3 linked regions of the Skermanella rosea genome follow. The protein of the gene in region 2 interacts with the protein of the main gene of each other region in a pairwise test. Links are inferred from orthologs where the notes say so. Each region holds a gene or a part of one and is shown on either strand. Other genes may lie near its edges.

Region 1 (4,745 bases), 370 kb from region 2 along the record:
TAGGCCAGCAGCACCGGAGCCTCGTAACCCGGGACCAGACGCTTGTAGCTGTTGGTCGACGGGTTGGTGAATGCGTTCAGCGCGCGGGCGTGCTTGATGATGCCGCCGATGTAGTACAGCGCCATGTCGGAAAGGTCGGCGTAGCCCGAGCCGGCGAAGATCGGCTGGCCATCCTTCCAGATCGACTGGTGGCAGTGCATGCCCGAGCCGTTGTCGCCGTAGACCGGCTTCGGCATGAACGTGGCGGTCTTGCCGTAGGCCGCGGCGACGTTATGCACCACATACTTGAACTGCTGCATGTTGTCGGCGGTCTTGACCAGCGTGTCGAACTTGATGCCGAGTTCGTGCTGGGAAGCCGCCACCTCGTGGTGGTGCTTCTCGATCTCGACGCCCATCTCGCCAAGCACGGTCAGCATCTCGGCGCGCAGGTCCTGGCCCGAGTCGACCGGCGGAACCGGGAAGTAGCCGCCCTTGACGGTCGGGCGGTGGCCCAGGTTGCCGTCCGGCAGTTCCTTGCCGGTGATGTACGGGCCTTCCTCGCTGTCGATCTTGTAGAAGCACTGGTTCATCGAGACTTCGTAGCGGACGTCGTCGAAGACGAAGAACTCGGCTTCCGGACCGAAATAGGCGGTGTCGCCGATACCGGCCGCTTCCATGTGCGCCTGGGCCGCCTTGGCGATCGAGCGCGGGTCGCGGTTGTAGGGCTGGCCGCTGGAGGGCTCGTAGACGTCGCAGAAGATGTTCAGCATCGGCTGGGCCGCGAACGGGTCCATCACCGCGGTCGCGGCGTCCGGCATCAGGGTCATGTCGGACTCGTTGATCGCCTTCCAGCCCGCAATCGATGAACCGTCGAACATGATGCCGTCGGTGAAGGCTTCTTCGTTCATCGTGGAGACGTGCTGCGCGGTGTGCTGCAGCTTGCCGCGCGGGTCGGTGAAGCGAAGGTCGACGTACTTGACGTCGTGTTCCTTGATCAGGTCGAAGACCTTGCTGATGTCAGACATGCCTCGGGATCCGTTTCTATGGTTGACGCTGGCTCGCTCCCGCCGAGGAGGACGGGGAGAAACCGATTTTGGTGACGCGCGCGGGCGTTGTTATGTCACGACCTTTCCGGACGCACAATCCACAGCTTATCCGTCAGCGGAATTGCGGCAATGTGGCTGTCCGGCCGGCTTTGCCCGCGATGTTTATCGAGCCGGACGCGCGGCCGGATCGGCCGGCGTCAAGATCTGATCCGGGACGGCCGCGGTGGCTTCCCGCGCTGCGCGCGAATCGCCGTGGGCCGTCCGAATGGGGTGGAGCGGTCAGGGGCGGTCGATGCGCGTCAGACGGCGTCGCTTCCCTTCTCGCCGGTTCGGATCCGGACGACTTCCTCGACCGGAGTCACGAAGATCTTGCCGTCGCCGATGCGGCCGGTGTGGGCAGCCGTCTGGATGGCCTCGATGGCGCGGTCGACCAGACTGTCGTCCATCACCACCTCGATCTTCACCTTCGGCAGGAAGTCCACGACGTATTCCGCGCCACGGTACAATTCCGTATGACCCTTCTGCCGCCCGAAGCCCTTGGCCTCGGTGACGGTAATGCCCTTGATGCCGACCTCGTGAAGGGCTTCCTTCACTTCGTCGAGCTTGAACGGCTTAATGATGGCTTCGATTTTTTTCATGATGCTGATCAACGACTCCCCGTGGATGGCGGCGCGCCACCGAGCGGTGCTCATCATCCCGTAAAGCACGGGGCATGCCAACGCCCGATTGCCTTGCCGGAGCAAGCGGGGCGGTCTTTCTGCAGCAGCGCCTGCCGCCGCAGCCGGCACGGATCTGATGAGCTGGTGTGCACATTGCCTAAACAGTGTGCAGATCGACACGTCACGCCGCCGCGTGGCACTTCGGCCGTCCGAGGTCGATTTCGTCCCTTGACGGGGCTCCGGCGATTTGGCATAGACACGGCCCCAACGGTGGCGGCGGTAGCTCAGTTGGTAGAGCCCTCGGTTGTGGTCCGAGTGGTCGTGGGTTCGAGTCCCATCCGTCGCCCCATCCCATTCCGGGAAATTCCCTTCCGAATAGAGCGAAGTCGGCGCATCCTGCGGCCCCCTTGGGGAGCGCGGGCTGTTATGCTTTGCCCCATGCCGTTCTGCCGGCATGCAGCCGGCCGACATGGCCGAGTTCCAACCGGGAGTTCTCCGATGGCAGCACAGAACGCTTTGCTGACGGTCGCCGAGATGTATCGTGCGGACGCGCTCACGATCGAGGGCGGCGTTTCCGGCGAAACCCTGATGGAGGCGGCCGGGGCCGCCGTCGCCCGGGTCGTTTCGGCCCGCCGGCCACCCGGTACCGTGGCCGTGCTCTGCGGGCCCGGCAACAACGGCGGCGACGGTTTCGTCGTCGCCCGTCTGCTTGCGGGGCAGGGATGGTCGGTGCGGGTCGGGCTGCTCGGCAGCCGCGAGGCTCTGCGGGGCGACGCCGCGGTCATGGCCGGGCGCTGGAACGGGCCGGTGGCGTTCCTCGCGCCCGAACTGCTCGACGGGGCCGATGTCGCGGTGGACGCCCTGTTCGGGGCCGGCCTGTCCAAGCCGCTGGAGGGCATGGCGCGGGCCGTGGTGGAGGATCTGGCCGCCCGCGCCGTTCCGACGGTGGCGGTGGACATCCCCAGCGGCATCCACGGCGATACGGGCGCCGTGCTCGGCGCCGCGGCGCCGGCTTGCGTGACGGTCACCTTTTTCCGGAAGAAGCCCGGGCATCTGTTGCTGCCCGGTCGCGTCCTGTGCGGCGACTTGGTGGTGGCCGACATCGGGATTCCCGACCGGGTGCTGGACGGGATCGCGCCGAGGCTCGCCGAGAACGGGCCGGCATCCTGGTTTTCGGGGTTTCCCTGGCCGAGGCTCGACGGTCACAAGTTCGACCGGGGCCACGCCGTGGTGTTCGGGGGCGCCCGGATGACCGGTGCCGCCCGCCTGGCTGCCCGGGCGGCGCGGCGAGTCGGCGCGGGACTGGTCAGCATCGCCTGCGACCCGGGGACCTTCCCGATCTATGCCGCATCCGACCCCGGCACCATCGTGTCCCCGCTCGACGACTCGGGGAGTTTCGATGACCTGATGTCCGATCCGCGCCGCAATGCCGTGCTGGTCGGGCCGGGAGCGGGGACCGGGACGGAGACCTGCGGCCATGTGCTGGGCGCGCTCCGGGCCGGCAAGGCGATGGTGATCGACGCGGACGGCTTGACCGCCTTCGCCGACCATTCGACCGACCTGTACCGCGCCCTCAGCGACCGCTGCCTGTTGACGCCCCATGCCGGGGAGTTCAAGCGCCTGTTCGGCATCGAGGGAGACAAACTGTCGCAAGCCCGCCGGGCGGCGGCCCGGGCGGGTGCCGTCGTGCTGCTGAAGGGGCCCGATACCGTGATCTCCGCGCCGGACGACCGGGCGGTGATCAACGCCAACGCGCCGCCCGAGCTGGCGACGGCCGGGGCCGGCGATGTGCTGGCCGGGCTGGCCGTCGGCCTGATGGCCCAGGGGATGCCGGCCTTCGAGGCCGGCGCCGCGGCGGCCTGGTTGCATGGGGAGGCGGCCCGCGCCGTCGGCCCCGGGCTGATCGCGGAGGACCTGTCGGAAGCGCTTCCCGCCGTGCTGCGCCGCCTGCGCGGGGACTCGTGAAGCTTCCGTGAAGTATGGCCGCCGCGGCGGCTTTGCCCTTGATCGGCCGGCCGCGAGTCCACCAAGATCGCGGACATGACCCAGCTCCCGACGCCCCTCGAAGAGCAGCCGTCCCCCTCGCTGTTCGACCGTACCCTGGAGAACCTGCGCTCCGCCTGGCGCGACATCGCGGCCTTCTCGCGCGAGGCGGTCGGCGCGACGCCGCGGCCCCACCTGCCGCGCGAGGATGCGGACCGGCTCCGCGTCCAGATGCAGGCCTGCCTGGCGGGGCGGGGCGGCGAGGTCTCGGCCCGCGCCCGGGCGGCCGAACTGGGCCGCACCTATCTGAGCCTCGACTCGACGGGGCGGCGTAACTTCCTGACGATCCTGTCGCGCGACTTCGACGTGGACCGGGCCACGGTCGACCAGGCGGTCGACGCCTTCCACAAGGCGCCGGACCCCGTGCTGCGCGGCAAGGCGGAGCGTAAGCTCCGCGAAGCCCTCGAGCCGGGGCGGATGCGGTTGCTGACACAGTTCAACGGCCTGCCGGAGGGGGTGAAGTTCCTCGTGGACATGCGCGCCCAGCTCCTGGAATGGGCTTCGGACGATCCGCTGATGGCCGCCCTGGAGGCCGACCTCAAGACGCTGCTGAAGAACTGGTTCGATGTCGGCTTCCTGGAACTGCGGCGAATCACCTGGGACAGTCCGGCCGCGCTGCTGGAGAAGCTGATCGCCTACGAGGCGGTGCACGCCATCCGGGGATGGCAGGACCTGAAGGACCGTCTCGACTCGGATCGCCGCTGCTTCGCCTTCTTCCATCCCCGCATGCCCGACGAGCCGCTGATCTTCGTCGAGGTCGCGCTGGTCAGCGGCATGTCGGGCAATGTCCAGACGCTTCTGGACGAGGCGGCGCCGGTCCAGGACCCGCAGACGGCGGATACCGCGATCTTCTATTCGATCTCTAACGCCCAGAAGGGATTGGCGGGGATCAGCTTCGGCAACTTCCTGATCAAGCGGGTCGTCGACAGCCTGACCGCCGAGTTCCCCAAGCTGAAGTATTTCGCGACCCTGTCGCCGATCCCCGGCTTCCGGCGCTGGCTCGATGCCGAGATGGCCG
Region 2 (11,159 bases):
CGCGGGTCGCCGGTCGACATGATCAGCAGCCAGTCCACCACGTTACGCAGCTGGCGCACGTTGCCCGGCCAGTCATAGGCCTGGAGCGCCGCCATCGCGTCCTCGCCGTAGTCGCGGGCCGGCAGGCCCGCCGTCTCGGACGAGCGGATCATGAAGTGGCGGGCCAGGAGGGGGATGTCCTCGCGACGCTCGGTCAGCGGCGGAACCCGGATCGGCACGACGCTGAGGCGGTAGAACAGGTCCTGCCGGAACCGCCCGGCCTCGATCTCCGACGGCAGGTCGCGGTTGCTCGACGCGATCACGCGGACGTCGACCTCGACCCTGGCGCTGCCGCCGACCCGCTCGAAGGTCTGCTCCTGGAGCACGCGGACGATCTTGCCCTGGGTCTCCAGCGGCATGTCCGCCACCTCGTCCAGCAGCAGGGTGCCGCCATGGGCCTGCTCGAAGGTGCCGACCTTGCGCGGCAGGCCGTCCTGGCCATGTTCGGTGCCGAACAGCTCGACCTCCAGCCGGTCGGGACGCATGGTGGCGCAGTTGAGCCCGACGAAGGGGCCGTCGGCGCGGCGGGAGCGGGCGTGGAGAAGGCGGGCGACGACCTCCTTGCCGGACCCGGCCGGTCCGGTGATCAGGACGCGGCTGCCGGTCGGCGCCACCTTCTCGATCGAGTGGCGCACATGGTTGATCGCCGACGACTTGCCGATCAGCTCGATCTGGCCGCCGGTCCGGAGCTTCAGCTCCTCGTTCTCGCGCCTGAGCCGGGCGGCCTCGATCGCGCGCTCGACCAGGACCAGCAGGCGGTCGGCCTTGAACGGTTTCTCGATGAAGTCGTAGGCGCCCTGCTTGATCGCGGACACGGCGGTCTCGATCGTCCCGTGGCCGCTGATCATGATGACCGGCAGGTTCGGATGCTCGCGCTTGAGCTCGGCGAGGATCTGGATGCCGTCGAGCCGGCTGCCCTGGAGCCAGATGTCGAGGATCACCAGGCTCGGCCTTCGGGCGCCGACCGCGGCGATGGCCTGGTCGGCATCGCCGGCCTGCCGGGTCTTCATGCCTTCGTCCTCAAGGATACCCGCAATCAGCATGCGGATGTCCGCTTCGTCATCGACGATCAGAATGTCATGCGCCATAGCGACTCTGTTTCTGCTGCGTTTCTTCGGCGGCCACGGCCGGCGCGGCGATTTCGGTCTTGGGGATCACGAGGCGGACCTGGGCGCCTGGGCCGGAAGCCCTGTCTTCGAGCACCAGCTCGCCGCCATGGTCCTCCATGATCTTCTTGACGATGGCGAGCCCCAGCCCGGTGCCCTTGGCCCGCGTGGTGACGTAGGGTTCGGTCAGCCTGTCGCGCTCCTCGTGCGGCAGTCCCTTGCCATTGTCGGCGATCACGATCGACACGCGGTCGTCGTGGACTTCGAGGCCGAGATCCACCTGCCCCGGTGGCAGCGTCCCGATGTCGGGAGCGGGGCGGCCGTCGATCGCGTCCACCGCGTTCTGGAGCAGGTTGGTCAGCGCCTGGGAGATCTGCCGGCCGTCGCACGGCACGGTGAGCGGCCCCGGCGGCAGGTCGGCCGTGAACTTGATGGCGGGATGGGCGCTGGACTGGAGGAACACGGCTTGGCGGCACAGCTCGTTGATGTTCTGTGGCTTCATCACCGGGCTCGGCATCCGCGCGAAGGCGGAGAACTCGTCAACCATCCGGCCGATATCGTCCACCTGGCGTACGATGGTATCGGTACACATCTGGAACGTCTCGGGATCGCTGGTGATTTCCTTGAGGTATTTTCGGCGCAATCGCTCGGCCGAGAGCTGGATCGGGGTCAGCGGGTTCTTGATCTCGTGCGCGATGCGACGCGCCACGTCGGCCCAGGCAGCCTTGCGTTGCGCCGAGAGCAGTTCGGTGACATCGTCGAACGTCACTACGAAGCCCCGGATGTCGCTTCCGACCGACTCGGCGGCGACCCGGACCAGCAGCGTCCGCGTGGTCCCGGCGCGGCGGAGCTGGACCTGGGCTTCCATCAGCTTGGCCGGGCGGCGACGGATCATGCCCATCAGCTCCCCCATCTCCGGCGCCACGTCGACCAGCTTGCGTCCGATCAGGATCTCCGGGTCGTCCACGCCCAGCAGATGGGCGCCCGACAGGTTGGGCAGGTTGATGCGGCCCTCGTGGTCTAGGCCGACGACTCCGGCGGAGACGCCGGCCAGCACGGTCTCCGTGAAGCGCCGGCGCAGGTCGAGCTGGCGGTTCGCCTCGATCAGCTCCCGGCGTTGGCTCTCCAGCTGGCTGGTCATGCGGTTGAAGGCCCGGCTCAGGGTGCCAAGCTCGTCCTCCGGCAGCAACTCGGGGACGCGGGCCCCCAGATCCCCTGCCCTCACCCGCTCGGCGGCGCCGATCAGCGAGCCGATCGGCGCCACCAGCGCCGTCGCGAAATTGAGGCCGATCCACACCGCGGCCAGGAGCAGCAGCAGCGCCACCACGACGAAGATCAGCGTCACCGTGATCTGAAGGCTGGAGCGCTTGCCTTCCAGCTCGGCATAGGCGCTGGCCGCCTCCTGGGCCGACTCCATGTGGTTCAGCACACGCGGTTCGACCAGCCGGCCGACGAACAGGAAAGTATCGACGAAGCGGTCCAGCCGGACCAGCGCCCTGACCCGGTCGTCGGTGTCGGTCACCATCAGGACGACTTCGCCCTGCCGGGCGCGCTCCAGGGCGCTCTCCGGGATCGGCTCGAATTCCAGCGTGAAGGAGAGGCCGGAACGCGCCAGCATCCTGCCGCTGCCGTCGAACACGATCGCCTCGGTCAAGGCCCGCAGCGCGGCCTGGGTCGCGACCACCTGGGCGAACCGGCCCGGGTCGGTCAGCAGGCGCGCCGCCTCCCGGTTCAGGTCGTTGGCCATGGCCAGCGCGTCGGCCCGGATCACCTGTTGGTGTTCGTGAAGGTAGGCCTGGGCGACGGCGCGCGACTCGTTGATCGCGGTGCGCACCCGCTCGCTGAACCAGGATTGGACGCCGACATAGAAGAAGATGGCGGAGAAGGCTGCGACGATGATCGCAGGCATGACCGCCAGCAGGCTGAAGGTCGCGACCACCCGGACATGCAGGCGTGACCCGGCCAGGCCGCGGCGGCGCTCGATCCACAGCCCGACGATGCGCCGCGCGATGATGGCGCCGAGCAGCAGCAGCAGCGCCAGGTCGAGCGTCAGCAGCAGGCTGACCGTATTGGGATCGTTCCCGAACGGCGGCGTCGCGGTCAGTGCCGCGTAGGTCGCGAAGCCGGCGCCGATGGCGGCTACCGCCAGCGCGACGGCGAGCTTGCCGGCCAGCCCGACGCGGCTGGCCCAGATCAGGAACTGATTCCAGAAGGATTGCGGCATACCCGCGGGTTCACTGGTCATCTGTCTCGTCGCACCGGGCTCACCCTGAACCCGTCCTGTGACCAGGATGTCACGAGACCGATGCAGGGTGTGTTATTTTAGCCCACGGATGACCTGAATATCCAGTTCGCGAATCTTCTTTCTGAGGGTGTTCCGATTAAGTCCCAACATCTGTGCAGCCTTGATCTGGTTGCCGCGCGTCGCCGACAGGCTGAGGGAGATCAGCGGGCGCTCGATTTCCCGAAGAACGCGATCGTAAAGGCCCGCCGCCGGGATGCCGTCCTTGTGGGCCGCGAAATAATCTTTCAGGTGCCGCTCCACCGCCGAGCTGAGGCCCTCGTTCTGGTGCTCCTCGACTTGGGGCGTGGCGGGCGCGGCGTCGGCCAGTTCTGACTCGATCACGTCGAGCCCGATGACCTCCTGGCTGTAGAGCGCCGCGAGGCGCCTCACCAGGTTCTCCAGTTCGCGCACGTTGCCGGGCCAGCGGTAGCGCTTGAGCCGGTCCATGGCCGGGCCGTCGATGCTCTTGATCGGCAGCCCCTGGGCGGACGTCAGGGTCAGGAAGTGGCGGACGAGCGACGGGATGTCCTCGCTCCGTTCCCGGAGCGGCGGCAGGCGGATCGGCACGACGTTGAGCCGGTAGAACAGGTCCTCGCGGAACAGGCCCTGGCGGATCAGCGTGCGGAGGTCCCGGTGGGTCGCCGCGATGATTCGGACGTCGGTCTTGATCGGCGTGCGGCCGCCGACCGTCGTGTACTCCCCCTCCTGCAGGACGCGGAGCAGCCGGGTCTGGGCTTCCAGCGGCATGTCGCCGATCTCGTCCAGGAACAGGGTGCCGCCCTGGGCCTGCTCGAACCGGCCTGTGGAGCGGGTGGTGGCGCCGGTGAAGGCGCCCTTCTCGTGGCCGAACAGCTCCGACTCGATCAGCTCGCGCGGAATCGCGGCCATGTTGATCGCGACGAAGGGGCCGTTGCGGCGCTTGCCGTACTCGTGGAGCGCGCGGGCGACCAGTTCCTTGCCGGTCCCGGACTCGCCGGTGATCATCACCGTCAGGTCGGTGCCCATCAGCCGGGCCAGCACCCGGTAGATCTCCTGCATCGCCGCCGAGCGGCCGATCAGGGGGAGCTGCTCCTCGGTCTCGGCATTGTCGAGGACGCTGTTGCCGTTGAGGGCGAGCGGCTGCGGCGCGCTGAGCGCGCGCTCCACCACGCTGACCAGTTCCTTCAGGTCGAACGGCTTCGGCAGGTACTCGAAGGCGCCCCGCTCGGCCGCCTTGACCGCGGTCATCAGCGTGTTCTGCGCGCTCATCACGATGACGCGCAGCTCGGGACGGATCTTCTTTATGCGCGGGATCAGGTCGAGCCCGTTCTCGTCCGGCATCACCACGTCGGTGATGACGAGGTCGCCCTGCCCGTCGGCGACCCAGCGCCACAGGGTCGACGCGTTTCCCGTGGTCCGCACGTCATGGCCCAGCCGGATCAGGGCCTGGTTCAGCACCGTGCGGATCGCGCGGTCGTCATCGGCGACCAGGATCGTCGATGACGGCATTACGACGGCTCCAGAGGCTGTTCGAAATCGGCATACATGGGTAGCGATACCTTGAATACGGTTCGGCGCGGCAGCGTCTCGAAGTCGATGACCCCGCCATGGTCGCCAATCAGTTTCGCAACCAATGCAAGACCCAGGCCGGTTCCGTTCCGCTTGGTCGTGACGAACGGATCGAACAGATGCGAACGGAGATCCTCCGGTATGCCGTTGCCATTGTCCTGCACGCTGATCAGCAACGGCAGGTGAACGCGGCTGTCGGTGCCGGGAACCGCCAGGCGGACACCGTGCTGGTAGGCTGTGCTCAAGATGATCTCACCGCCCTGTTCAGGAACAGCTTCTGCCGCATTTTTAATCAGGTTGAGGAAAACCTGGATCAGCTGGTCGCGGTTGCCATACACGTCCGGCAGGGACGGGTCGTAGCGCTCGGTAAAGCGCACCGTCCTGGCGAAGCCGCTCTGGGCGACCTTGCGGACATGCTCCAGCACGCTGTGGATGTTGACCGCCGTCCGCTCCGGGGGCCGCTTGTCGGAGAACACTTCCATCCGGTCGACCAGCGCCACGATGCGGTCGGACTCATCGCAGATCAGCCGGGTCAGCTCCCGGTCGGGTTCGGACGCGTTCTGTTCCAGCAACTGCGCGGCGCCGCGGATGCCGGACAGCGGGTTCTTGACCTCGTGGGCCAGCATCGCGGCCATGGCCGTGACCGAGCGGGCGGCGTTCCGGTGGGTAAGCTGGTTGTCGATCTTGCGGGTGATCGACTTCTCGTGAAGCGACATCACCACGCAATCCGCGGGCTCGCCCAGCGGAGCCACGCGGACCGTGACCAGATGGATGCCGATCCGGGGCGTGTCGAGGGTCACGCCGTATTCCGACATGCTGGCCCCGCCGGCCAGCGCTTGCTCGATCAGGAAGAAGACCGGGCTGTCCGCCGGCAGCAGGTCGGTCAGCGGCTGCCCGATCAGGGCCGCTGCGCCGCATTCGAAGAACTCCTGGGCTTCCAGGTTGACGTACCGGATCTCGTTCCGTTCGCCGATCACCAGAACCGGGTCGGGCAGGGCATTGAGGATTCCGGAGGGGTCGATTTCCTGCCGCATCGCCTTCCGCCGCAGGGGGGTTACCGCGCGCGCCATCACGCTGCCATCCGTTCGATCTCGGGGGAATAGAAGGACCGGATCATGCCGAGCACGACGGCCGGATCGGAAACGCGATTGACCTCGGCGCGGAACTCGGCCGAGCCCGGCAAACCCTTGCTGTACCAGGAAACATGCTTGCGGGCGATCTTGGTGCCGGCATCGGTGCCGTAGTGTTCCAGCATGGCCTCGTAATGTTCGAGAAGCGTGGCGAGCTGAACTTCGAGCCGTGGGTCGGGCAGGCACTCGCCGGTGCGCAGGTAATGGATGACCTGCCCGATGAACCAAGGGCGACCATAGGTCCCCCGCCCGATCATGACGCCGTCCGCGCCCGACTCCGCCAGGCAGCGGGTCACGTCCTCGAAGGTGGTCATGTCGCCGTTGGCGATCACCGGGATCGAGACGGCCTCCTTCACCTGGCGGATTGCCTTCCAGTCGGCGGTGCCGGTGTAGAACTGGCACCTGGTGCGCCCGTGGACCGTGACCATCCGGATGCCGCATTCTTGTGCAATCCGCGCCAGATTGGGCGCGTTGCGGTTCGTGTCGTCCCAGCCCAGCCGCATCTTCAGCGTGACCGGAACGTCGACCGCCTTGACCGTCGCCTCCAGGATGCGGGCGGCATGGACCTCGTCCCGCATCAGCGACGATCCGGCATGCCCGTTGACGATCTTCTTGACCGGGCAGCCGAAATTGATGTCGATCAGCGCGGCGCCCCGGTCCTGGTTCAGCCTGGCCGCTTCCGCCATGACCGCCGGCTCGCATCCGGCGAGCTGCACGGCCATGGGAAATTCCTCGGCGCAGTTGGTCGCCATCTTCATGGTCTGGCGCGACGCGCGGATCATCGCTTGGCTTGCGATCATCTCCGACACGACGAGGCCGGCGCCGGCTCGCTTGACCAGACGGCGAAACGGCATGTCCGAAACGCCCGACATGGGGGCCAGGATAACGGGGTCGTCAATCCTGATGGATCCGATGTTGATGCCCATCTTTTGGGCAATTCCCTGTAATGCTGTCATTTTGTGCAGGCTAGCACGCATCCGGAAAATATCGCAAGCGCGAAGAATGCCGATGAAACCATTGCTTGGCTCGTGGCCGGGCGCGAACCGACCCGCCGGATGCCGCCTGATCCCGATTACCTCAGGAAATTAAAATATCCGTGACGAATTTGACGCCGGGATATCCCAATGTGAGCAGAAGAAAAGCAAGAAGTACAAAGCGGGCGGCCCGCCTGCCCCGCACGCCGGTCGCGGCATGGGCGATCAGAAGCCCGCCGATGACGATAAAGGTGGCGACAGAAAGGACTGTCTTGTGGTCGACTCGAAACAGGACCCCCTGCTCGAAGTACAGGACCGACATGCCGGTCGCCAGGCCGAGGCCGAGCACGATCTCCGACGCGACCAGCAGCCGCCCCTGGAACTGCTCGCTATCGGCCATGGGCGGCAGCATGCGGGTCAGCGCCGTCGGGCGCTTCGCTTTCAGCGCCCGCTCCTGCAGGAAGGCCGCCAGGGCCGAGACCGCGGCCAGGGTCAGCAGGGCGTAGGTCGTGACGGAAACCCCGATATGCAGGTCGACCCAGACCGTCGGGGCGGAGGCGCTCAGCGTCGGGTCCGGCGCCTCGGTGGCGGCGGTCGCGAACAGGCCGACCAGCAACAGATAAGGCAGCAGCAGCGGCATCAGCCGCCAGCCGGAGCGGGTGGTCAGGCACAGGCCGGAATACAGCACCATGCAGGCGGCGATGCTGACCCACAGCGTCGTGGACAGTCCCGTGCGCCATGTACCGTCGAGCTGGACCACCGCCCAGGCGAGCGGGCCGGCGACGGCCACGAACAGGACCGCCCAGAACACGGCGTCCGGCCCCCTGCCCTGCCGGAACCCGTCGCGCACGTACGCCAGCAGCGAGGCCGGCATCAGGGCCAGCAGGGCGGTGAGGCTGAATAGGACGTTCTGCAACATTGTCTTCCGATCTTCATCCCCGGACTATCCCGGAACGGCATTCCGGGCTTGCATCTCCGGCTTCGCATCCGGACCGCCCGGCCGCAGGATAGGCCCGGCGTTCCGCCACGGCCATAAAACTCAGGACTGCATCCGCTTAATACAACCTCCCACACGCCTGAGCGTGAACTTTACCTGCTATTCCGCCGACCCGGTGATATCATGCGCGTTCACTTAAGCAGCCCGCCGCCTTGCGCGCCTCTCCGGAATCCGGCCTCGATCTTATGGACCAGCCTGTTCGCCCGGCCGACCCCGCCGCCGCCGCACTGATTTCCTTGCGTCGCCTGCTGGATCGTTCGGTGGCTAGCCTGTCCGCCCTGCCCTATGTCTGGCTGTGCCTCGCCGCGGCTGGGGCGGCGGTCGCGGTCAGCGGAGTATGGACTACGCCGGCCCTGAACGCGGTCTGGATGATCGCGTCGGACATCACGCGCGACCCTTTCCCCGCCAGCGCCGATGCCGACTGGCTGCTGACCTCCTGGCTGACGCCGTCGCTTGCTTGGCTGTTCGGGGCAGCGGCGACTTCCCATACCTTCGCGCTGTTCTGCGATCGTGGTGGAGCGTAGCCGGCTCGACTACATGCTTCAGGTCGGGATCGACATCCAGCTGACGCAGTTGGTGCGGAATCCGCAGATGCTCTTCTGGTCCTTCTTCGGCGCCGGCTGGCTACTGGTCGTGCCGGCCGCGATGGCGATCCGGCACAGGAGCCTGGAGGAGACCGGGGTCACCGTCCGACCCCTGCCCCGGTTGGTCATCGCGGCTTTGATCTGCATGGGCGTGACCGCAGTAACGCTCGATTCCACCAGGGTCTTCGGGCTGCTCTCCTGGCCGGTGCTGGTCACCCTGCTGGTTCTGGCAATCCGCCGCGGAGCGGCACCGTCGTTGACATGGCTGGCCTCCGCAGCCTTCCTGCTGAGCCTGATGCTGCCGCGCACCGTCGTCTGGGACGGTCATGTGCACGGTGGGACGGCCGCTTACAGCTTGGTTTGGATGCTGGAAAAATCCGGCGCGGCGCCCGGCATCCTGCCTGAATCGGTGCTCGCACCGTTTCGCGAATCGCCGGAAAACCGGATCAAGTTTTCGGCGCTGCTGCCAGACGGCGGGCCGGCTCCGCTCGTCGGGAGGGGTGCGCCCCTGTTCTTCACCATGGCCGCCGGTGGCGGTGCGGCGTTGCGCGAAGGCTGGTCCCGGCCCGAGCCCTGGGGGACGTGGTCCGAGTCGCCGGTCGCCAAGCTTCGCCTGAACCTGTCAGCGGAAGCCGCTGCAGCCGGCGCGCTCGACGCCCAGGTTGCAGCCTTTGTCGGCACCAGTGGAATGCCCCAGCAGGTCGAGGTGACACGGGTGGCGGACGACCGCCAGCCGTGACTGGGGCAGGCGGCACCGGACCTGCCCCATCAGGATCGCTTGGCGCAGCGGCCACGACGGGCTAGGCTGCGACAGGCATTGAGCAGCATGCTTGTCGAGACATTCCGGACCAGAATATGACTTCATGTGTGGCGCTGATCGTCGCCGCGGGCGTTGGCGAGCGCTTCGGCGGCGACCGGCCGAAACAGTACCAGACACTGGGCGGGAGCGCCGTGCTCCGCCATACGGTCGGCATCTTCCTGGAGCACCCTGACGTGGATGACGTCCAGGTGGTGATCCAACCGGGCCACCGCGAGCTTTATGATGCCGCGGTCGCCGGCCTCGACCTGCCCGAACCCGTCGCCGGGGGCGCGACCCGCCAGGAATCGGTCCGTCTAGGGCTGGAACGGCTGGCTGCGCGCGACCCGGCGCCTGACTTCGTGCTGATCCACGACGCCGCCCGGCCGCTGGTGAGCGGGGCCACGATCAAGGCGGTCCGGGACAGGCTGGACGAGGTCCCCGCCGCGATCGCCGCCGTTCCCGTGACGGATACGCTGAAGCGGGGCACCGGCGGCCTGGTCAGCGGCACCGTGGAGCGTGCCGGCCTGTGGCGGGCCCAGACTCCGCAGGGCTTCCGCTTCCCCGAAATCCTGCGGGCGCATCGGGAACTGGCCGGCGCGGAACTGACCGACGACGCGGCAGTGGCGGAGCGGGCGGGACTGGATGTGGCTCTGGTGGAAGGCAACCCGGAAAACCTCAAAGTGACCAATCGCGATGATCTGGCGCAGGCCGCCATGCTGATGAACGCCTGCCTCCCCTCCCTGCCGCAGGACGTGCGGATCGGTATGGGCTATGACGTCCACCGGTTCTCGCCCGGCGACCATGTGGTGCTGTGCGGGGCGAGGGTGCCCCACGAGGCGCGGCTGGAAGGCCATTCCGACGCCGACGTGGGGCTCCATGCCCTGACCGACGCGATCTTGGGCGCGCTGGCCGCCGGCGACATCGGCAGCCATTTTCCGCCCAGCGACCCGCAGTGGCGCGGTGCCGACAGCGCCCTGTTCCTGCGCCACGCGGTCGGGATGGTCCGCGCGCGCGGCGGCGTGATCGCCCACGCCGACGTGACCCTGATCTGCGAGCGCCCGAAGATCGGCCCGCACCGGGAGGCGATGGTCGCCCGCATGGCCGAGCTGCTGGAGATCGCGCCCGACCGGGTCAGCGTCAAGGCGACCACCACCGAGCGTCTGGGTTTCACCGGCCGGGGCGAAGGGATCGCGGCGCAGGCGGTGGCCACCATCCGCCTGCCGGCGACCTGAGGGGAGGACGCGCCGATGTTTCCCGACGACGTCCTGGACCGCGCCCGAGCCGTCCTCGCCGCCTACGATGCGGCGGGGCTGAAGCTGGCGACCGCGGAGTCCTGCACCGGCGGCCTGATCGCCGGCGCCCTGACGGAGATCGCCGGCTCGTCCAGCGTGGTTGAGCGAGGCTTCGTGACCTACTCCAACGAAGCGAAGACGGAACTGCTGGGCGTGCCGTCCGACCTGATCGGCCGCGTCGGCGCCGTCAGCCCCGAGGTGGCGGAGGCTATGGCGGCCGGCGCGGTCGCCCATTCCCGGGCGGATGCGGCGGTCGCCGTCACCGGCATCGCCGGGCCGGGAGGATCCACCCCGGGCAAGCCGGTCGGCCTGGTCTATTTCGGGGTCGCCCGGCGCGGCGGCGCACTCCGCCACGAGCGCCGGGTGTTCGAGGGCGACCGGTCCGCGGTTCGGCGGGCGGCGGTGA
Region 3 (10,935 bases), 2.6 Mb from region 2 along the record:
GACCCGCCGCTGGAGTTCCGCGGTGAAGGCCTCGTTCGACAGGCCCATGAAGGTCGGCACCAGGGACTTCCGCTCGCTCCAGACGATGGACGAGCGGTTGCCGGTCAGCGGCAGGATCGCGAAGGGGCCGCCGGGCAGGAACTTCTCGACCGCGACGCCGCCATGGGGCAGGTCGTGCGCGATGTTGCAGATCATGGCGCTCTGGTCGTAGTTCCAGGTCGTCACGCCGATGCCGGCCGACCGGCGGCAGAGCGAGTTCTTCCCGTCGGCGCCGATCACCAGCTTCGCCGTCACGGTCCGGCCGTCGGCCAGGACGACCTTCGCGGCGCGGGCGTCGCGCTCGATCCGGGTGACGGCGGCCGGGGCGATGTGACGCAGCCCCGGCAGTTCGGCGACGCGGGCGAACAGGGCGCGGCGGATGACGATGTTGTCCGCGATCCAGCCGAACGGGCCGATGCCGACGTCCTGGTGGGCATAGTGGAGGAACAGGGGCGACTCCTGGTCGACCACCCGGATGTCCAGGATCGGCTCGGCGTCGTCGGCCATGTGGCGCCAGACCCCGGCGCCGTCCAGCACCTGCTTGGAGCAGAAGGCCAGCGCGGTCGTCCGGCCGTCGAAGTCCGTCTCCATCTGGGTGGGCGGAGTATCGCGGTCCAGGCATACCACCGGCACGCCGGCAGTCGCCAGGGCCGCCGCCAGGGTCAGGCCGGCCAGGCCGCCGCCCACGATCACCACCTCCGTCGTCAGGTCGGCGGAGTCGGTGCTTTGTGCGGCCGTCGCGGGCCGTATGGGATCTGATATCGTCATGTCCTTGAAAATCGTCCCGCCCGAACCGGATGTCCAGCGTGTCTTTATGGCGCAGCCGGCCCTTGATTGCTCAAAAAACAGGCGCGCTTCGTCCATGAAATGAGCAGCCTTTCCGAAAGCCATAGGCGGATGGCGGCATCCGTGAGACTTTCGCGGGATATGCCCGCCCGGCATGCTTCTTGAAAACCTGCACGCCAATGGGGTCGCAAGCGGACCACCGGACGGCTGCCCGGATGGGAGCGGCGCGGGGGACCAGCGGACGGGCTTCGTTCGGCGATGAGAACAAGGGAAAACAGTTCATGAAACTCATAGTGGCGATCATCAAACCGTTCAAGCTCGACGAAGTGCGCGAGTCCCTGACATCGCTGGGCATCCAGGGCCTGACGGTCAGCGAGGTCAAGGGATTCGGCCGGCAGAAGGGACAGACCGAGATTTACCGCGGCGCCGAGTATTCGGTCAGCTTCCTGCCCAAGGTGAAAGTGGAGGTCGCGGTCACGGACGAACTGGCAGAGCAGGTCGTCGAAGCGATCCAGAAGGCCGCCAACACCGGCCGGATCGGCGACGGGAAGATCTTCGTCCTCGAGATCGCCCAGGCCGTACGCATCCGAACCGGCGAAACCAACGGAGAGGCGCTCTAAGGAGGGCGGCCGTCCCGCCGGTGGTTCCCCGGCGGATGGGAGCGGGGCGGGTCGGAGTGGGGTGGCCCGGCGGAATGGCAGTTCCGCCGGGCCTTCTTTCTGCGAGGCCCCCGCTTGTACGGGCGGCATGCCGCCGCTACACTCGTTTACGTTTTGTACGAACCTCCGGGATCGACCGGCATGCTGTCTTCTCCGCTCGTGAACGATCGGCTCGGCCGGTTGAGCGATTATCCCTTCACCCGGCTTGCCTCGCTGCTGGCCGGCATCACGCCGCGCGTGAACGCGGAGCCCGTCGTCATGTCGGTCGGGGAGCCGCAGCACGCGCCGCCCGCCCTGATCGACCAGGTGCTGCGCACCCAGGCGCATCTCTGGGGCAAGTATCCACCCGTCGCCGGCACGCCGGAGTTCCGGGCGGCCGCCGCCCGCTGGCTCGACCGGCGCTACGGCCTCCCCGCCGGCATGGTCGAGCCGGACCGCATGGTGCTGCCGGTCGCCGGCACGCGGGAGGCGCTGTTCCTGGCGGCCCTGCTCGCCGTGCCGGAATCGAAGGCCGGCCGGAAGCCGGCCGTGCTGCTGCCCAACCCGTTCTACGCGGCCTACGAGGGGGCGGCCGTCATGGCCGGGGCCGAAGCGGTGTTCCTCACCACCACCCGCGAGACCGGTTTCCTGCCCGACCTGGACGCCCTGTCGCCCGAACTGCTGGACCGCACGGCGCTGTTCTATCTGTGCACGCCGTCCAATCCCCAGGGCGCCGTCGCCGACCGGGCCTACCTGACGCGCGCGATCGGTCTGGCCCGCCGCCACGGTTTCGTCCTGGCGGTCGACGAATGCTATGCCGAGATCTACGACGCCGAGGCGCCGACCGGCGTGCTGGAGGTGGCGGCGGCCCTGGAGGCGCGGGGGAAAACGTCCGGCGGCGGCCTCGCCAACCTGTTGGTCTTCCACTCGCTGTCCAAGCGGTCGAACGCCGCGGGCCTGCGGTCCGGGTTCGTGGCGGGGGACCCCGACCTGATCGCCTTGTTCTCCCGCCTGCGCAGCTACTCGATCGCCGGCACCCCGCTGCCGGCCCTCGCGGCGGCGGCGGCCCTGTGGGACGACGATGCCCACGTGGTCGAGAACCGGGCCCTCTACCGCGCGAAGTTCGACGCCGCCGAGTCCGCCCTGGACGGGCGATTCGGTTTCTACCGGCCGGCCGGCGGCTTCTTCCTGTGGCTCGACGTGGGCGACGGCGAGGCCGCCACCGCCACCCTCTGGCGGGAGGGGGGCATCAAGGTACTCCCCGGCGCCTATCTCACCCGCCCCGATGCCGACGGTGTCAACCGCGGCTCCTCCTTTATTCGTATAGCATTGGTCCATGATGCCGCCACGGTCGCGGAAGCCTGTACACGAATCGCCAAAATCCTCTAAACCTGACCCGGCAAGACCCCGCGCAGCACCAAGGAAGAGCAAGGTCCCCATGGCGTCCCGTACCGCCGCATCAAGTTCCGCCGCCCCGTCCGGCGGCGTTTCCGGTGGGCGGTCCACCGCCGGCCGCGGTTCCGCTGGCAGGACCGGCACAGGACGGGCCGCCGCCGGCACGTCCGGCGGCCGGTCCGGCGGCGGGCGCGCCGGCAAGGCGCCGCTGCTGCCTCCGGCGGCCCGGGACTTCATCCGGCAGCGGGCGGTCGAGGGCGTCGGCCTGGCTCTGACCTCGATCGGGCTGCTGCTCGTCCTGGTGCTGCTCACCTACGACCGGGGCGACCCCTCCTGGAACACCGCGGTCAACCCGGAGGCCAACCCGAAGATCGGCAACGTGCTCGGGCTGCCCGGCGCCTATGCCGCCGACCTGCTGATGCAGTGGCTGGGCATGGCCTCGTACCTTCTGGGCGCCATCGTCATGGCGTGGGGGCTCCGGATCATGAGCCACCGCGGGCTGAGCCGGATCGTGCTGCGAGTCCTGATGACGGTCGTCGGCGTGCTGACGGCCTCGACCTTCTTCGCCCAGGTCCCGGCGTTTCCCGGATGGCAGCTCACCCACGGCCATCTCGGCGGCACCGCCGGCGATGTCCTGCTGACGGCGCTTTCCAGGCTGACCGGCGGGTTGATCGAGGGACTGGACCGGCACCTGCTCGCGACGATCTCGGGCGGCGTCTCGGTCGTCTCGGTCATCGTGGCCCTCGGTCTCTCGCTCCGCGACTGGCGCGACGGCGCCCGCAGCGTGGGCTGGGCCGTCGGCGCCGCCGGGCGCGGCGCCCGGGAGGCCGGCGGCAGGGCCGGACAGGTGGCGCGCGACGCTTCCGGCCTGCTGCGCGACCGCCCCGGCCTCGGTGGCCTGGGGGGACTGGCGGGGCTGTTCGGCTTCGGCCGGCCGCCCGGGGAGGACGAGGCGGATGCCGACGCCCGCCCGCCCAAGTCCCGGCCCGCGCGCGGAGTCCGCAAGCCGCCGCGCCTGAACGACGTGGAGCCGGACGATCCGGAAAGCGGTGCCGACCTCGGCGACGACGGTGTCGACGACCCTCCCAAGCCGCCCAGGCCGGTTTCCGTGGTCAAGCCCCCGTCCGGGCCGAAGCCGGTGGCCGGCAAGCCGTCCGGCCAGCGCGAGCCGATGCTGGAGCTGTTCCCGGAAACCGACTACGAGCTGCCGCCCCTGGACCTGCTCCAGGAGCCCGATCCCTCGGCCAAGCCGAGCACCCTCGACGACGATGCCCTGCGGCAGAACGCGGTGATGCTGGAAGGCGTCCTGGGCGATTTCGGCGTCCGCGGCGAAATCCAGAAGGTCCATCCCGGTCCCGTCGTCACCCTGTACGAGCTGGAGCCGGCGCCCGGCACCAAGTCGTCCCGGGTCATCGGGCTGGCCGACGACATCGCCCGGTCGATGAGCGCCGTGTCGGTCCGGGTCGCGGTGGTTCCCGGCCGCAACGTGATCGGCATCGAACTGCCCAACGCCCGGCGGGAGATGGTGCTGCTGCGGGAGCTGCTGGCGGCGGAGAGCTACGAGCGGTCGGCCGCCAAGCTGGCCCTGGTGCTCGGCAAGGACATCGGCGGCCAGCCCGTGATCGCCGACCTCGCCCGCTTCCCGCACCTGCTGGTCGCCGGCACCACCGGGTCGGGCAAGTCGGTCGCGATCAACACCATGATCCTGTCGCTGCTCTACCGCCTGCCGCCGGACAAGTGCCGCTTCATCATGATCGACCCCAAGATGCTGGAACTGTCGATCTACGAGGGCATCCCCCACCTGCTGACGCCGGTGGTGACCGACCCGAAGAAGGCGGTCGTGGCCCTGAAATGGACCGTGCGCGAGATGGAGAGCCGCTACCGCTCCATGTCGAAGCTCGGCGTCCGCAACATCGAGGGCTACAACGCCCGCCTGCGCGAGGCCAAGAAGAACAACGAGGTGCTGACCCGCCGGGTGCAGACCGGGTTCGATCCCGACACCGGCAAGCCGATCTTCGAGGACCAGCCGATCGACTTGACCGAACTGCCCTACATCGTGGTGGTGGTCGACGAGATGGCCGATCTGATGCTGGTCGCCGGCAAGGACATCGAGGCGGCGATCCAGCGTCTGGCCCAGATGGCGCGGGCGGCCGGCATCCACCTGATCATGGCGACCCAGCGGCCCTCGGTGGACGTTATCACCGGCACCATCAAGGCCAACTTCCCGACCCGCATCAGCTTTCAGGTCACCAGCAAGATCGATAGCCGCACCATCCTGGGCGAGCAGGGCGCCGAGCAGCTGCTCGGCCAGGGCGACATGCTGTACATGGCCGGCGGCGGCCGCATCACCCGCGTCCACGGACCCTTCGTGCGCGACGACGAGGTCGAGCATGTGGTCAGCTTCCTACGCAGCCAGGGCGAGCCCAACTACATGGAATCCATCACCGAGGACGAGGAGGAGTTCTCTGGCGGCGGTTTCGACGACGACGCGGGCGGCCGCCCCGGATCGGGCGACGAGCTCTACGACAAGGCGGTGGCGCTGGTGCTTCGCGAGCGCAAATGCTCCACCAGCTTCGTCCAGCGCCATCTCCAGATCGGGTACAACAAGGCGGCCCGGCTGGTCGAACGCATGGAGCAGGAGGGCGTCGTCAGCCAGGCCAACCATGTGGGCAAGCGCGAGGTGCTCGGCCGCTCCGACGAGGCGGAGGAGTAGGGGCGGCGCGGGCGATTGCGAAAAAGCCCCCTTGCCGCCCTTTTTCGGCCCTGGCGGATGAGCATATCTTGGAGCATGAAAGCCTTGCTACGCCCCCTCGTGCTTGCCGCCGGCCTCGTTCTCGCGCCGCTGGCAGCCCCCTCGATCCTCCATGCCGCGCCGGCGGCCAGCCTCACCCAGGCGCAGAAGGAAGACATCGCCCGGATCGAGCAGTATCTCGACGGCGTCAGGACGCTGAAATCGGACTTCGTCCAGGCCGGCGGCGACGGTTCGCTGGTCAGGGGCACGCTCTGGCTGTCGCGGCCCAACAAGATGCGGCTGGAGTACGAGCCGCCGATCGAGAACTTCATCGTGGCCGACGGGTGGTTCGTCTTCTACTGGGATGACGAGTTGAAGCAGCAGAGCAGCGCGCCGATCGGCTCCACCATGGCCGACATCATCCTGCGCGACAAGCTGCGCCTCAGCGGCGACATCACCGTTACCGACTTCGTGCGGGAGGCCAACGTCATCGAGGTTTCGGTGGTGCAGACCAGCGAGCCGGGGGCCGGCACGCTGACGCTGGTGTTCGAGGACGCGCCGCTGCGGCTGCGCAAGTGGCGCATCGTCGACCCGCAGGGACTGACCACGGAGGTGGCCCTGCTCAACCCGCAGGTCGGCGTCCAGTTCGACCGCGACCTGTTCATCTTCCGCGAGCCTGCCTCGGCCCGCCGGCGGGACTGACCGCCGTCCGGGGCGGGGACATCCATGTTTGCTTGACGCCGTCCGAATTACTGGACGCCCGGCACCCGGCCGCGGCGTTCCCGCGGCCGGGGCACCACGGGAAACCCTGTCTATCCCTGCCCGAAATGGCTAGTTCTTTAGTGGCATGGCCGTTGCAGTGAACCCTCCGCCAGCGGGGATCGCACCGGCACGCGGCCGGCCCCCGAAAACGTCGGATAACAGGAGAGTCTTCATGGCAATGAGCGGAATTCCGGGCGGCGCGTCGGTCGGCGTCGAGCAGAGCGGCAAGGGCGGCGGCGAAGCGGTCGGCCATTCGGGAAGCGCCTCGGGCGCCTTCGGCGGGGCCGGAAGCGGCGGCGGCGGCATGGGCATGAGCATGGGCGGCGGCTTCGCGACCGGCGGCATGGGATCGGGCGGCGACGCGACCTCCGACTCCTCGGCGTACGGTGCGCTGGGCGGCGACGTCAGCGACAACACGTCGATCCAAAACCTGACGATCAATTCCTGATAGGCATTTTCCCGACGGGAAGCCGGAACCGCGACGGGGGCCGCCGTGCCGCCCTCGCGGTCCCGGCGCCCCGGTCGGGCGTCACTCGACGCCGTCGCGCAGCCGATCCCGTCCCAGCAGGCTGGCCACGGCGGCACGCAGCGCAAGCGCCGAGACCGGCTTGTGCAGGAGCGGATAGCCGCTCAGCCGGGCTTCCTTCAGGCAGCGCGGGTCGGTGTCGCCCGTGATGATCAAGCCGGGAAGGTCCACGTCGAGCATCTTGGCGATCTGCCGGATCGCGACGATGCCGCTCGCCGGGCCGGACAGGCGGAAATCGGCGATCACCATGTCGGGCGGATCGGCCTGGCCCGATACACCTTCCACGGCTTCGTCATAGCCGGACGCCGCCGTCACGTCGCAGCCCCATTGGTCGAGAAGAAGCTCGAGCGCCTGCAGCACGATGACGTCGTCCTCGATCACCAGCACGCGGGGGCGGCCCAGGTCGTTCGGCCGCGCCGGAGCATGGATCGGCTCGGCCCGGACTTCCGCCTCGCCCTCCATCGGCACCGTGATCGCGAAAACGGATCCCTTGCCCTCCCGCGACCGCACGCTCAGGGAATGGTCCAGCAGGCGCGACAGGCGGTCCACGATGGAAAGGCCCAGGCCGAACCCGGCCGACTCCGACGTGCTCGGCGTGTTGCCGCGATAGAACTCCTCGAAGATGATGTCGAGTTGATCCGCCGGGATGCCGGGTCCCGTGTCCCAGACCTCGATCCGCAGCCGGTTGCCCTGGCGGCGGCAGCCCAGCAGGATGCGGCCGGACGCGGTGTAGCGCACGGCGTTGGACAGCAGGTTGCGCAGGATCCGCTCCAGCAGGTCGCGATCGCTGCGGATCACGGCGGAGCAGGGGGCGACATGCAGGGTCAGCCCCTTCTGGCGGGCCGGCCCGGCGAATTCCAGCGCCATGCGGGTCAGCAGCCCGTTGACCGAATGGCCGACCGGTTCGACCCGCAGGGTCCCGGCATCGATCCGGGCGATGTCCAGATGGGCGTCCACCAGGTTCTTGATGGTCGCCAGCGCGGTGTTCATGGCGCGCAGGATATCGCGGCTGGTCGGATCCTTGAGCCGGTTCTCCAGGGCGCCGACGAACAGCGAGAGCGCGGCGAGCGGCTGCCGAAGGTCGTGGTTGGCGACGGCGAAGAAGCGGCTGCGGGCCCGGTTGGACCGTTCGGCCTCGATCCGCGCCTCCAGAAGGCTCTCCTCCAGTCGGCAATGGTCGGTGATGTCCTGGACGGCGGCCATGCACAGCGTGCGCTTGTCGAGCGTGAACCATTCCGACGTGACCAGCACGTCGATCACCGTGCCGTCGGCCAGCAGGTGGCGCCACTGCCCCGACTCGCCGGGGGAAGACCGGTCGGACAGCGCTTCCAGCAGCCGTGGCGCGTCCTCCGGCGGGCGGATATCGGAGATCCGCATGGCCAGGAAACGCTCGCGCGGGTAGCCATAGCGCGATACCGCGGCATCGTTGACCGCGACGAAGGCAAGCGTTTCGGGGTCGACGATCCAGAGCGGCAGCGGATTGCGGGTGAACGCGAACGAACTCGTCACCTGGGCGAGCAGGCTTTGGACCGGGCCCGGCGTCATGGAACCGCCGGGCGGCGAGGGGGCCTGCCCGGCTGCGGACGGTAACGGCTCGCACAAGCAGATCAGCCCTCCGTCCGCCATGGAGTGATGCCTGAAAGCGATTCCGCACGACTGGCGCGCCTCGCTTTCCAGACGGCCGAACGGCATTTCGAGGGCGAGCAGCGTACCGGCATTGGCCAGCAGCGCGGCTGCGGACATGTTCCATGACGATATCAGGCCGCGTCCGTCCACGACCACGATCCCGGGCTCGCCCGTCGGATCGACGGATGGAGCATAGTCGCGGTCGGGCCGACGGTCGGAAGTGTCGCAAGCGTTTCGGTTCTGGTCTGACATGGTCAACCTGTTGAAGACAGGAAGAGCCTATTCATTTCCGGCCTGAACGCAAAGCGGCGTAAACAGGAATTCACGGCATTTTGGCGGTACGCGCCCGCGCCGGGCAAAAGACCGGCATTAGCCATAATGGATTTTGAACGCCGGAATCGCCACCGCGATGCATAAGGTTACGGCATTCACCAGTATTACCGGAAAAGCGCCGAGCATGAAGCCATGGGTTCCCCATAGGAAGATAGCGCCGCGGAAGCACATGGACAGCGTCGGTAACAGATCCCTCGCCGATTTGCTGCGCCGGGATTTCATTGCCCGCGGAGAAAAGCATCGGTGATGGGCCGATCGGCAATCATGCCGGCAGGTTTTCTCGATCCGGGCGCCGGACGACCGCGGCGTGCCGGGAGCCAGCGGCGAATTGACGCTTGGCCGGGCGGCCCTAACTGTTCATGATACGTACTTTCCGGGTGGGCCCGGATGGGCGGAGTGATGGCTGGGACGATGGTTTTGGTGGAAGACGGAGTGGTTTCGGGGCGGACCGGCATCGCGGACCTGCTGTCACGGGGTGTGCGGCGGGGCTTGGCCGAACGCGGTTTCGCCAGCCTGACCGAGTTTCGTTTGGCGTCTGGCCGCCGAGCCGACGTCATGGCGGTCAACGAGGCGGGCGACGTGGTCATCGTGGAGATCAAGAGCTCGATCGCGGATTTCAGGGCCGACCAGAAATGGCCCGAGTACCAGGCCTTCTGCGACAGCTTCTACTTCGCGGTCGGGGCCGATTTCCCGGCCGACCTGATCCCGCCCGAGTGCGGGCTGATGGTCGCCGACGGTTTCGGCGCCGTGATCCTCCGCGATGCGCCCCTGGTCAAGCTCAACGCCGCCCGCCGCCGCGCCGTCGTCCTGCGCGTGGCGCTGGCCGCCAGCGGCCGTCTCCATCGCCTGGAGGATCCCATGCTGACCATGGCGGTAACGGCGGGCTGATCACCTCTGGTGACAGCGGGCTGATCCCGGGTTCCCGTCCCCGTCAACTTCAGGCCTGGAGCCGCCCCGGGGGGCTCGCTATGGTGCGCGCCCGGTTCCCCGATCCCCGACCTCCAGGTACAGGTTGCAATGGCCGACGACATCCTGATCATCAAGCTCGGCGCGCTGGGCGACCTTTTCCAGGCCGAGGGCGCGCTGCACGACATCCGCCTCCACCATCCGGATGCGCGCATCACGCTTCTGACCGGTCCGGCCTACCGGGCGCTGATGGAGCGCTGTCCCTGGGTCGACCGGGTGGAGTTGGACCCGCGCGCGCCGCGCTGGCGCCTGGACCGCATGCTGGACCTGCGCCGGCGCCTCAGGGCGGTGCCGTTCGCCATGGTCTACGACCTGCAGAACGTTTCCCGGACCGCCTTCTATCGCCGCTGGTTCCTGCCGCACACTCCCTGGTCGGGGACGGCGCCGGGCTGCAGCCATCCGCACCGGGCGGTCGATCCCAAGCGCATCCCCAGCCTGGAACGGTTGGCCGGGCAGCTGGCGGACGCGGACGTTCCGGTCCGCCATGCCCTCGCCCCGGATCTGGGCTGGGTCGCCGACGACGCCTCCGGCATCCTCGCGGATGCCGGGGTCCGGGAATCCTACGTGGTCCTGTTGCCTGGCTCCTCGGCGAGGCTGCCGCACAAGCGCTGGCCCGGCTACGCCGCGCTCGCGGAACGCCTGATCGCCGCCGGCAAGACCGTTGTCACGGTTCCCGGCCCCGACGAATTGGATCTCTGCCGGTCGATACCGGGCGTCACGCTGACCGGCGGGAGATGGTTGAACTATTTCCAGCTCGCGGGCGTCCTGGCCCGCGCCCGGCTGGTCATCGGGAACGACAGCGGACCCACCCACCTGGCGGCCCATCTCGGCCGCCCGACCGTCGCTCTGTTCGGCAGCCATATGGCGGCCCGCCTGACCGGCATCGACCGGCCCTGGGTGACGTGCGTCGAAGTTCCGGATCTCGCGTCACTGCCCACCGGGCAGGTCGAAGATGTCGTGAACGGCCGCCTTGAACAGCGCTGAGGGCTTTCTGCCCGCCGACTCCCTGCATTTCGACGGCCGTGCGAGATAAATAGGGTAGCTTCCCTCCGTTACGTGGTATTGTCTTCAAACGAATGGACTAATACATTTGTATCGAGTGCCGGCTTTTCGAACGAGCCACCAGGGAGGAC

Evidence for each region.
Region 1: the proteins of JL101_RS12320 (region 2) and JL101_RS10520 interact in binary tests that used the Escherichia coli proteins (3 or more experiments, as listed by UniProt). The link is inferred for Skermanella rosea from one-to-one orthologs.
Region 3: the proteins of JL101_RS12320 (region 2) and JL101_RS00565 interact in binary tests that used the Escherichia coli proteins (3 or more experiments, as listed by UniProt). The link is inferred for Skermanella rosea from one-to-one orthologs.

The regions. Positions count from the first base shown.
Region 1 is NZ_CP086111.1:2,308,343-2,313,087, forward strand. What follows is about bases 1-2,898. They hold JL101_RS10520 (P-II family nitrogen regulator), read right to left. Parts: upstream 1,676-2,898; coding sequence 1,325-1,675; downstream 1-1,324. Other genes in these bases: glnA (type I glutamate--ammonia ligase), read right to left, coding at 1-1,004; JL101_RS10530 (NAD(P)H-hydrate dehydratase), read left to right, coding at 2,183-2,898. Also shown: more of JL101_RS10530, read left to right, coding at 2,899-3,649; JL101_RS10535 (malonyl-CoA decarboxylase), read left to right, coding at 3,725-4,745. UniProt on the Escherichia coli protein: P-II indirectly controls the transcription of the glutamine synthetase gene (glnA). P-II prevents NR-II-catalyzed conversion of NR-I to NR-I-phosphate, the transcriptional activator of GlnA. When P-II is uridylylated to P-II-UMP, these events are reversed.
Region 2 is NZ_CP086111.1:2,674,447-2,685,605, reverse strand. What follows is about bases 3,983-6,981. They hold JL101_RS12320 (two-component system sensor histidine kinase NtrB), read right to left. Parts: upstream 6,048-6,981; coding sequence 4,917-6,047; downstream 3,983-4,916. Other genes in these bases: dusB (tRNA dihydrouridine synthase DusB), read right to left, coding at 6,047-6,981; ntrC (nitrogen regulation protein NR(I)), read right to left, coding at 3,983-4,917. Outside these bases: nitrogen assimilation response regulator NtrX, read right to left, coding at 1-1,127; JL101_RS12330 (sensor histidine kinase NtrY-like), read right to left, coding at 1,117-3,390; more of ntrC, read right to left, coding at 3,463-3,982; more of dusB, read right to left, coding at 6,982-7,033; JL101_RS12310 (cytochrome C assembly family protein), read right to left, coding at 7,185-8,000; JL101_RS12305 (hypothetical protein), read left to right, coding at 8,339-8,602; JL101_RS12300 (hypothetical protein), read left to right, coding at 8,616-9,401; JL101_RS12295 (bifunctional 2-C-methyl-D-erythritol 4-phosphate cytidylyltransferase/2-C-methyl-D-erythritol 2,4-cyclodiphosphate synthase), read left to right, coding at 9,518-10,693; JL101_RS12290 (CinA family protein), read left to right, coding at 10,709-11,159.
Region 3 is NZ_CP086111.1:124,875-135,809, forward strand. What follows is about bases 1-2,775. They hold JL101_RS00565 (P-II family nitrogen regulator), read left to right. Parts: upstream 1-1,106; coding sequence 1,107-1,445; downstream 1,446-2,775. Other genes in these bases: JL101_RS00560 (UbiH/UbiF/VisC/COQ6 family ubiquinone biosynthesis hydroxylase), read right to left, coding at 1-807; JL101_RS00570 (aminotransferase class I/II-fold pyridoxal phosphate-dependent enzyme), read left to right, coding at 1,626-2,775. Outside these bases: more of JL101_RS00570, read left to right, coding at 2,776-2,852; JL101_RS00575 (DNA translocase FtsK), read left to right, coding at 2,902-5,571; JL101_RS00580 (LolA family protein), read left to right, coding at 5,647-6,291; JL101_RS00585 (hypothetical protein), read left to right, coding at 6,524-6,799; JL101_RS00590 (ATP-binding response regulator), read right to left, coding at 6,881-8,755; JL101_RS00595 (MmcB family DNA repair protein), read left to right, coding at 9,236-9,724; JL101_RS00600 (glycosyltransferase family 9 protein), read left to right, coding at 9,854-10,786. UniProt on the Escherichia coli protein: Involved in the regulation of nitrogen metabolism. Regulates the activity of its targets by protein-protein interaction in response to the nitrogen status of the cell.